2 regions of the Pseudoalteromonas sp. ATL1 genome follow, and region 1 is predicted to be linked to the other one. Evidence: predicted binding sites of a transcription regulator. Region 1 holds the regulator's gene; the other holds the start of a gene.
What was found. The regulator sigma-54, encoded in region 1, starts transcription at its own class of promoters, with help from an activator protein. The targets are predictions, from matches to a motif close to GTTGGCACGNNNNTNGNNT.
Positions count from the first base shown of each region.

Region 1 (5,583 bases):
CGATGACTTTGCTCTTTCTCATCCTGGTGGTTCGTTAGGCAAGCGTTTGCTACTCACATTGGGCGACATTATGCACAAAGGTGAACAAGTACCCAAGGTCTCTCATTTAAGTACCATCAAAGATGCCCTATTTGAAATGTCTTCCAAAGGACTCGGCATGACCACTATTGTTAATGAACAAGGTCAGCTACAGGGGATTTTTACCGATGGTGATTTACGCCGTATTATCGAGCAACGCGTTGATTTGCATGTCACACCTATCCATCAAGCCATGACCATTAACTGCACGACAGCAACTGAGCATATGTTAGCTGCAGAGGCACTTAACATTATGGAAACGAAACGAATTAATGGTTTAGTAGTCATAGATGATGAAAAGCGTCCCATTGGGGCTCTAAACACACAGGATTTGTTACGTGCGGGAGTGCTTTAACATGATGGAGTTCTTTGTAAGCATCGTGAAGCCATTCATCAATAGTTCAGAACGCCATAACTATGGTGACAACATGTTCAGCTTTTGGCCAAACTCCATGTTGGGATGTGTATGATGAGTAATACTCGAGTACTCATATTCGCGATTTTTGTCATCGCAATGACATGGCTTTGGTATCCGTATTTAACGCAAAATGATAATCAGCTCAATAAGCAAAATGATGTTATCGCTAAGCCCGACTACATCGCGATGCAGTTACAACAAACATCGTACAATGAAACGGGCATAAAAAGTTACACGGTGACCGCTGACAAAATGGAATTGTATCAAGAGCTCGGCTTTAGTCATTTTACTAAACCCGTTTTTACGCTTTATAACGGCCCACAAAACTGGCTGATATCGGCAACAGAAGCAACGCTATACGAAAATAATACGCTCATGTTGGAAGGCAATGTTGAGGCCAAAAACCTAACAACAGGCGCAATGATTAACTTGATAAAAGCAGATAATATCCGCGTTGAAATAAAAGAACGTCTGATGCAATCGGAGCGACCTGTCGAGATCACAGGGCCTAGCTTGAAGATTAATGGCAAAGGTCTTTATGCCGATTTAAACACAGATATTATTGAACTCATTAACCATACTCGAACTATTTATTATGACCAATAAACTCATGTATTCACTCGCTGTGGTCGGCCTACTATTCGGCCAGCTTGCACTCGCTCAATCAACAAACTCTGCCGATGAGGTATCAATTAAAGCAGGCAAACAACAAGCGCAATTGAAAACCAATATTGGGATTTTCGAGCAAAATGTCGAAATCATTCACGGCAATCGAAAAATCAATGCTGATAAGCTAGAAGTACATCGAAGAGAAGAACTTGGTGACAATAAGCAGTTGCTGGTCGCAACGGGTTCTCCAGCGCGATTTTCAGAAAAACAGCCGGATGGTACAGAGCTAACGGCAAGTGCACTAGAAATTCGCTATGACGTAGCCAATCGCACCTTAGAGATCAAAGGGGATGCAAAAATAAACCAAGCAGGTCAAATTATTCGCGCACAGTCAATAATATATGATATGGAAAAACAACTCATCAGTGCAGAACGCGGTGAGCAAGACAACGCACGAGTACACACAATTTTGGTTCCCGAAAAAAATCCAAAGAAAGCTGGCAAAGGTAATTAAGCATGAGCGTATTAACTGCAACTGCATTAGCAAAAAGCTATAAAGGGCGACAGGTCGTTAAAAATGTCAGTCTAAGTGTTGAAGCTGGTAGTATTGTCGGGCTGCTTGGACCAAATGGTGCGGGAAAAACAACGAGTTTTTATATGATTGTTGGATTAGTACCCAGCGATCATGGTTCAGTATGCATTAATGACCACGACATTACCTTACTACCAATGCACAATCGTGCTCGACTAGGTATTGGTTACCTCCCTCAAGAGTCATCAATATTTAGAAAGTTAACTGTTTATCAAAATCTCATGGCCATTTTAGAAACTCGTAACTCGCTCAATAAAGAAGCACGCGAACAAATACTGAACGAGTTGTTAGATGAGTTTAATATTCAACACATTAGAGATAGTTTAGGTATGGCATTGTCGGGTGGTGAGCGCCGAAGGGTAGAAATTGCTCGCGCTTTAGCCGCAAACCCTAAATTTATCCTGTTAGATGAGCCTTTTGCTGGTGTTGATCCGATTTCGGTGTTAGATATAAAGAAAATTATCGAGCATTTAAAAAATCGTGGTATCGGTGTACTGATCACCGACCACAATGTTCGAGAAACCCTTGATGTATGTGAAAAAGCTTATATTGTGTCCCATGGTGAGCTTATCGCGTCGGGAACGCCAGAGCATGTTTTGGCGGATCAAACCGTTCGAGATGTCTACCTTGGTGAGCAATTCAGGCTATAGTTAAAACATTCTAGGTCACAATAATAATAGAGATTAGAAGGATTGTTAAAGGTACATGAGGCAATCGTTACAGCTGCGCATGGGGCAGCAACTTACCATGACACCACAACTACAGCAGGCAATACGTCTGTTGCAGTTGAGTACGCTAGATCTTCAGCAAGAAATCCAAGAAGCACTGGATAGCAATCCTCTGTTGGAAGTGGAAGAGTCTGACACGGATCTCGATACCTCCTTACAAGAAAAAAACGGTAAAGATAATAGCCACGACGATTCTCATGATGACAACCACGATAGTGAACCTGTGAGTGATTATGAGATGGACTCCGACGCCGCACTGAGTAAAGATACCGTGAGCGACGAATTGGCAATGGATGTAACTTGGGACGAATATATGAGCGCGGCCCCCGCCGCGAGCAGCGGCCCAATGCCTGAAGATGAAACGATTTACCAAGGTGAAACCACCGAAACCTTACATGAATATCTCATGTGGCAGTTGGAACTCACACCATTTAGTCCCATTGACCATGGAATTGCGGTGGCTATCGTTGAAGCCATTGATGATAACGGTACACTAACCTTAAGCACTGAAGAAATACTAGATAGTATTAACGATGGTCACTCAGGCGAACCCATCGAACTTGATGAAATTGAAGCCGTGCTTAAACGTATTCAGTTATTCGACCCAGTAGGGATTGGTGCTCGTAACCTTCAAGAGTGCTTGTGTATACAGTTAAATCAGTTTGACCCAAAAACCACGCCTTGGTTAACTGAAACAAAAATGATTTTAAACGAGCACATTGAGTTGCTTGCGAGTCGTGATTATCGAACATTGATGAAAAAGACAAAGCTTAAAGAAGCGGAATTAAAAGAAGTAATGACGCTCATTCACAGCTTAAATCCCAAACCTGCGGCCAGCATCATTCGAGAAGAATCTGAATACGTCATTCCTGATGTATCGGTGAAGAAAGTAAAAGGCCGTTGGGTGGTAGAATTAAACCCAGAATGCATGCCAAAAATTCGCGTCAATGATCACTATGCAGCCATGTCTCGTTCCGTAAAATCAAGCTCTGACAGTCAGTTTATTCGCTCGCACTTACAGGAAGCTAAGTGGTTTATTAAAAGCTTAGAGAGCAGAAATGAAACTTTAATGAAAGTTACCAATTGCATTGTGCAGCAACAACAGGCATTCTTTGAACATGGTCCTGAAGCAATGCGACCTATGGTGTTAAACGATGTTGCAGAGATGGTCGAAATGCACGAATCAACTATTTCTCGCGTAACAACACAAAAATATATGCACACACCAAGGGGCATTTTTGAGCTGAAGTATTTCTTCTCCAGCCATGTAAGTACAGAAAACGGAGGTGAGTGCTCATCTACAGCGATTCGAGCGCTTATCAAAAAGTTAATAGCTGCTGAAAATACCGCAAAGCCATTGAGCGATAGCAAAATAGCAGACATATTAGCGGAGCAAGGAATTAAGGTGGCCCGACGCACCATAGCAAAATATCGGGAGTCGTTAGCCATTCCACCGTCTAACCAGCGTAAAAGCTTGATTTAGACGTATTACCAAAGAAGGAAAATGCTTATGCAACTAAATTTAACTGGTCGTCATGTAGAAATCACTGATTCATTAAGAGACTATGTCAACAACAAGTTTGCGAAGCTAGAAAGGCACTTTGATCACATTAATAATGTGCACGTGATCTTAGATGTTGAAAAGCTGGTCCAAAAGGCCGAAGCCACCTTACACGTAAATGGTGGAGAGTTATTTGCTTCAACGGAACATCAGGATATGTATGCGGCGATCGACGGGCTTATTGATAAGCTAGATCGTCAAGTGATCAAACATAAAGAGAAGCTTACTCGACACTAATCATGAAACTAAGCTCGATTATAAACAAGGACTGCAGTAAAGCTGCGGTCCTTTTTAATAGCAAAAAACGTGTCCTTGAATACATCAGTGAACTGGCGCATGAGCAGCTGCCTCAGTTAAACCAGCATGATATTTTGAACGCATTAATGACGAGAGAAAAGCTAGGGAGTACAGGGATCGGTAAAGGTATTGCAATTCCTCATGGCAGAATGGCCGGCATTGAACAAGTAACCGCTATGCTCTTGGTCAACCAGCAAGGTATTCCTTTTGATGCGATAGACAATCGACCCGTTGATATTTTTCTCGCACTGATAGTGCCTGAAGGTGATAATCAGCAACATCTTAAGACATTGGCAGAGATTGCAGGAAAACTTAATGATAAAGAGTTTTGTAAACAGCTAAGGAATGCTAGCAATGATGATGAACTTTATGAGATTATTGCTTCAGCACACTAGGTAACTAAGAGAAGCATTATGGAATTAATCATTGTCAGTGGCCGCTCTGGTTCAGGAAAATCAGTGGCGCTACGTGTACTTGAAGATTTGGGCTATTATTGCGTCGACAATATCCCCGTGAATTTGCTGCCCTCGTTAGTCAGAAGTGTTTCTGACAACTTTGATAAAATCGCAGTCAGTATTGACGTGCGCAACCTCCCCAAAGAGCAGCAAGATTTCAACGATATTCTAGAGTACCTACCTGGCTTTGCTAACCCGATGCTGTTTTATCTAGACAGTGATGATAATACATTAATAAAACGTTTTTCAGAGACTCGTCGCTTACACCCTCTCTCGATGAACGATCTGCCGCTAGATTTAGCCATTCGTGAGGAAAAACAACTACTGGATGTGCTCACTTCGCGTGCTGATGTACTCATCGATACCACTGACCTCAGTGTTCATCAACTAGCAGAAACCATAAGAGAACGTATTTTAGGTAAAAAAGATAAACAACTTATTGTTACCTTTCAGTCGTTCGGTTTTAAACATGGTATTCCAAAAGAAGCGGATTATGTCTTTGATGCACGTTTTTTACCCAACCCGCATTGGGAACCTGAACTGAAGCCTTTAACTGGACTCGATCAACCCGTCAAAGATTACTTGGCCAACCACAGCATAGTGCAGAAATTCACCTGGCAAATTCAAACTTTCGTGCAAACGTGGCTTCCCCATTTAGAGCGTAACAATCGCAGCTATCTGACCATTGCTATTGGGTGTACCGGCGGTCAACACCGCTCCGTCTATTTAGCACAAACCATAGGTGAAAGCTTTGCTCGCACCCACCCGAATATTAAAATTCGCCACAGAGAACAAGATAAGTAGAATTATGCGTTGTGAAGATACTTTTTTAATTCAAAACAAAT
Region 1 is NZ_JBZYXL010000001.1:61,961-67,543, forward strand. It holds gene AC5FX4_RS00285 (KpsF/GutQ family sugar-phosphate isomerase) at 1-433, shown strand, start outside; gene lptC (LPS export ABC transporter periplasmic protein LptC) at 548-1,102, shown strand; gene lptA (lipopolysaccharide transport periplasmic protein LptA) at 1,092-1,619, shown strand; gene lptB (LPS export ABC transporter ATP-binding protein) at 1,622-2,347, shown strand; gene AC5FX4_RS00305 (RNA polymerase factor sigma-54) at 2,403-3,908, shown strand; gene hpf (ribosome hibernation promoting factor) at 3,936-4,223, shown strand; gene ptsN (PTS IIA-like nitrogen regulatory protein PtsN) at 4,226-4,678, shown strand; gene rapZ (RNase adapter RapZ) at 4,697-5,542, shown strand; gene AC5FX4_RS00325 (HPr family phosphocarrier protein) at 5,547-5,583, shown strand, end outside.

Region 2 (5,583 bases), 270 kb from region 1:
TGGCTTTAATGGAATCCCCATTTAAACTCAGCTCACCTTGAATATCTTGGCCCATTTGCGCCACGGTGCCGGTAAAGGTCATATCGAGTAATTTGGAATTGAGTGTTTGCATCACTTTAAATGCATCCCCATTCACCAGTTTGGCGGGCGTTGCCAAGGTGGTATTCAGTTCAAACACTTGTTGCTGATAGGTAATGGAACCGGCAATAGCAAGTGTTTCATACAGCGAAGGTAGCTGCACACTCACTTCAACATCACTCAATGCTTGCTTAGCGCCGGTTTGCCCGTCAATGTAGGTAAATTGGCCGCCGTAAATGGCCACTTCACCGAGTTTCACATCAAAGTTTTCGGGCAGCTTTGCCGGTACTGAAGGCTCTGTCGGGTTGCTTGGCGCGGTTTTGCTGGTTGGTAATATTTGCCAGTTAGCCACGCCGTTTTTATCGGTCTCTAGCAAGATATTGGGCTCACGAATAACAAACTTTTCTAATTTTGCTTCGCCGCCTAGGATCGATAACCACGGAATATACACCTCCAAAGCCTGCATACTAACCATCTCTTTGCGGCTACCCGTGGGCATATTTGAAAAATGCACATCGTTGAGTTCTATTTTTAAACTGGGTAAAACCGACAACTCACTGGCACCCAGCACTTTGAGTTGACGACCCGTATTACTCTCAACCTGCTCAGACAGTTCAGCAATCACGCGCTCTGTGGGAATAAGAAAAGGCACGGCAAGCACCAAGGCCAACACCACTAAAATAAATCCACCCAAAACCTTCACGACGGTTTTCATATCAATTCCTTAATGACTGATAATAAAAGCTAATGCTACATATAGTAGCGTTGCTACGCGTTAAATTCATGTTTATTGATAAGAAACTTTAAGCAAACGCGATTGCGCATGTAGCCATGGCGTTGTCACATTTTCACACAAAATAACGGCCGTTCAGATTGTAACTTTTCAATACTTAGGTATGATCGCCCGCCCTTGTCAGTTTTAACTGGCATTGGCTAAACTTTTGTTATGAATTTTAAGTAAGTGTGTGGAGACTCAAACCAGCATGAAGAAGTTGCTCATTTCCCCGTCGAAAATGGCCTTAGGTGAACAAGAAAGCCATATTTATCAAAACATTTTGAAACAAGCGACAGAGATCAGTTTAAACCTGATGGCGGTGAAAGTAGAGAACCACCCAGAAGACTTTTTATTGTGGTGTTATGAGTTATTAGATGTGGCTAAAAACCGCATTAACTTTGATTTACTGGACGACCACCAACTACCTACAGTTAAAAAGCTGCAAGATTTACTCAGCAATGCCATTAGCTTTTTACAACTTAAAACCCTGCGTATTACGCCTTGGCCTGTATTAGCCGGTTTTGTTGAACAGCACAAAGAAGTATTAGCCCTTGAAGAGCAACTCAAGCTCATCAGCTATCTTGCTGACAAGCGCGCAACACCACTGAAAGAGATGATAGTTGAAGATCGCTTGGCATTTAGTGGTAAGCATGCCGCATCGCTCGACCCGAGTGTGTACAACTTTGATGTGGAATGGTTTAGCTCTACAAAAAATGCCAAAGGCTTTCACCAACTTTTGGCCGACCTACCGGGTGTATTTGATGATGCCTTAGCGCACATTCCAGCCGAAGGTGACGTGAGCGAGCAAGACTATCAACAATTTATGGTTGCTTACTTTATGGCGTTTAACGGCAGCGATGAAAAACCGACGCTCGCGCCAGCAACCCGTTTGTTGGCAATGCGTCGCCCCGATGTGTTTACGCCAATTAGCAATAGTAAGCTAGATGCTTTGTGCTCAGCGCTAGGTGTCACTAAATTAAATAACCGTGATTTTGAGCGCTACTGGCAAGATGTGGTGATGACCATAAAAAGCATGCCTTGGTTTGCCATGCCAACCCCAGCCAACGAATTTGAGCAGCAGCTTGCGGATATTAAAGCGCTATTACCATGTTGGTTTTACCATGCAGATAAAGACACCGCAGAAAACTCAAACTACTTAAAGTTATTGAACAAGCCGAAGCGCACTACCAGCAGTGGTGGGACTAAAACGGTACGTCGCGGTAAAGAATCAGCTGAAATTCTAGTTGATAGAGCGCTCAGTGATGAATCTATCCCTGAGCACATCCGTGCTAAACGCGATTCTATTGTCGCCGAGGTGGAAAAAGGCCGCAGTGTGGATGAAACCATTTCACTCATGCGCACTATTTTCGGCTAAGCCTACATTTAATCTCTTTTTGCACATGTGTCGTGATAGGTACATGTGCAAATTTCATTCAAAATGCACCATCCCAGTGCATAAGTTTTGCTCACCTTAGCATTATCCGCCCTTAGAACATTAAAAAATTTCATATTTATCATATCATTAAATGATAATTCCCAGTTCGAGTAACGATTGGCTCAGGCGTTGCTATATTCATAGTCGACTCAGTGCTCATAGGAAATACAATGAAAAGAACAATCTCTTTACTCACTTTCGCCTGTCTTAGTTTTTCATCCCTTTCTGTTCATGCAGAAGTGACTGCCAATGCTGCCGTCAGCTCCAACTATCATTGGCGAGGACTGACGCAAACCGATGACAGCGCAGCGGTGTCTGGTGGCTTAGATTACAGTAACGAAAGCGGCTTCTACGTGGGAACATGGGTATCCAACGTCGATTTTGGTGATGATACAAGTCACGAATTGGATATTTATACTGGTTACAAAGGCAAAACTGATCACTTTGATTATGATGTCGGTTATTTGTATTACGCCTATCCAGATGCGACTGGTGATACAGACTTCGGTGAACTTTACGCCGAACTGACTTGGCAGTGGCTAAGCGTCAAAGCAAGTCACTTACTGCACGCTCAGAACGATTCTAGTACTGAAGAAGAAATGCTGTATTTAGAGCTCAATGCCAGTTTTACCGTCCTGAATGACACTGAGTTAGCTTTACATATTGGACGCTCAAGCGGCGACACCATACAAGAATGGACATCACGAGATAATACATATATGGATTACAGTATTAGTTTAAGTAAATCCGGCTTCACTTTCGCCTTATTAAAAACAGATTTAGATAATGACGATGATCTTCAGGTGTCTGTGAGCTACGGCGTCGATTTTACTTTATAACCAAACCAATCTTTGATACTTGCTGCAAATCAAGGGCCGAAAGGCCCTTTTATCGTTTAGGCTAAGGCACACTATGACCCGTTGAGCCTTGCCAGATGCGATACCATTGTTCACGAGATAAATGAATATGCTGTGATTCAACACCAGCCTTCACCCGTTCAATATTACCAGTACCTAACACGACGGAGGGTTGGCTTGGCATACGATTGAGCCAAGCATAGGCGATCTGATCGATAGAATTTGCTGATGCTTCGTTTGCAACCTCTTCCAACACGGCGCGTAAGCGTTTGGCTTTCGCATCTTTTTTATCAAACAGCTTGCCACCCGCCAGTGGTGACCAAATCATAGGGTGAATACCACGTTGTTGGCATTGATCTAAGGTGCCATCATCCAGTGCTTTCATCTCATACACTGAACACTCAATTTGATTGGTGATCAACGGAAAGGTTAAACGCGATTGCAGCAGCTCAAATTGAGATGGGGTAAAGTTAGAAACCCCAAAATGCAATACATCGCCCAACTGCTTCAAGCTGTTGAATGCTTCTGCCATTTCATCGACGTCCATTAAGTAGTCTGGACGATGAATGAGTAAAACATCGAGCCTGTCGGTGTGAAAGTGTTTCAGGCTTTGCTGAACCGACTCAATAATATGCGCTTTACTGGAATCATAGTGATTAGCTTTGCCAGCCAAGCCTTTTTTAGCCATAGCTGGGCGAATACCGCATTTGGTAATAATTTTGATTTGATTACGCACACTCGGGGCAAGTTTGAGTGCGCGGCCAAAAGCGGCTTCGCACTCGTACTCACCATAAATGTCTGCGTGATCTGTGTGCTTAACACCCAGATCAATACATTGTTGCAAGTAACTTAAACATTGTTGATCAGTCAATTGCCAATCTAATAAACGCCAAAACCCAACCACTAATGGGTCTATTACTCGATGGCTTGATTTTTGATTCATACAGTGACCTTGATACTACTTGCAACTTGCTTTGCTTTTGCTACTGCTTGTTCGACTGAATTATCTCTTGCGAGCGCCACGCCCATACGACGTGTGCCAATCACTTCTGGTTTACCGAACAGGCGAACATCGGTATCGGGCTGACTGAGCGCTTGCGCCAAATTGCTATATTGAACTTGCTTAGACTCTCCGCTCACGAGCAGCACGCTGGATGCCGATGGGCCATGAAAGTGAATGTTTGCTATCGGCAAACCTAAGATAGCGCGTACATGCAGTGCAAACTCACTTAAGTCTTGCGAGATCAATGTCACCATTCCGGTGTCATGTGGTCGAGGCGATACTTCACTAAAGTATACATCATCCCCTTTAATAAATAACTCAACACCAAATAAGCCACGACCGCCTAGTGCTTCCGTTACTTTGCTCGCCATGTCTTTTGAGCGTGATAACGCCAGCTCACTCATTGCTTGTGGCTGCCAACTTTGCTGGTAATCACCATTTTTCTGCACGTGACCAATTGGCTCACAGAAACTGGTACCATTGACGTGGCGGATGGTCAGCAAGGTGATCTCATAATCAAAATCAACAAACCCTTCGACAATCACTCGCCCTTGCCCTGCACGGCCGCCTTCTTGTGCGTATTGCCATGCCGCTTCTATATCTTGCTCGGTCTTGACCACGCTTTGCCCTTTACCCGATGAACTCATAATGGGTTTGACCACGCATGGCATGCCTATTTCACTAACGGCTTCTTTAAAATCAGCCAAGTTATCAACAAATTGATATGCTGAGGTTGCCAAGCCAAGCTCTTCCGCTGCTAAGCGGCGAATACCTTCACGGTTCATGGTCAATTGCGTGGCTTTAGCACTGGGCACCACGGTATAGCCTTGTGCTTCTAACTCAACCAGTTTATCGGTGGCGATGGCTTCAATTTCAGGCACGATATAATCAGGCTGCTCTTGTTCAATGATGCTGGCTAAACGCTCACCATCGAGCATCGACAATACATAGCTTCGATCCGCAACTTGCATGGCAGGCGCATGATCATAACGGTCTAACACCACCACTTCGCAGCCGAGGCGTTTAAATTCAATCACAACTTCTTTGCCAAGCTCGCCGCCGCCACAGAGTAAAACTTTACACGCTGTTGATGAGAACGGCGTTCCGAGTGCTTTGATTTTCATATTGATTCCTTGGAGGTACGTCACTAGTCGATTGTAACCGTTGCATGCACTGGCGCATAGTTTTGGTATTGCAGTGTGATTTTATCGTTATGACTTAACACACCAACTCCTTCAGGAGTCCCCGTCAGTACGACATCTCCAGGTAATAGCGTAAATGTTTGCGTAATATCTTTGAGCAGTGTTTCAATATCAAATAGCATCATTGCCGCTTTACCGTGCTGCTTTAAGGTGTCATTTAGCCAAAAGCGATATTCAGCGCGGCTCAACTCGCCAGTATGAGTAACTGGATAAAACGCACTGATTGGACAGCT
Region 2 is NZ_JBZYXL010000001.1:332,369-337,951, forward strand. It holds gene AC5FX4_RS01570 (AsmA family protein) at 1-793, opposite strand, end outside; gene AC5FX4_RS01575 (hypothetical protein) at 1,062-2,228, shown strand; gene AC5FX4_RS01580 (TorF family putative porin) at 2,459-3,127, shown strand; gene AC5FX4_RS01585 (aldo/keto reductase) at 3,189-4,088, opposite strand; gene purT (formate-dependent phosphoribosylglycinamide formyltransferase) at 4,085-5,272, opposite strand; gene AC5FX4_RS01595 (fumarylacetoacetate hydrolase family protein) at 5,296-5,583, opposite strand, start outside.
Region 2: AC5FX4_RS01580 (TorF family putative porin) is a predicted target of sigma-54. The motif match lies at 2,405-2,423, and genes of this name have one in related genera.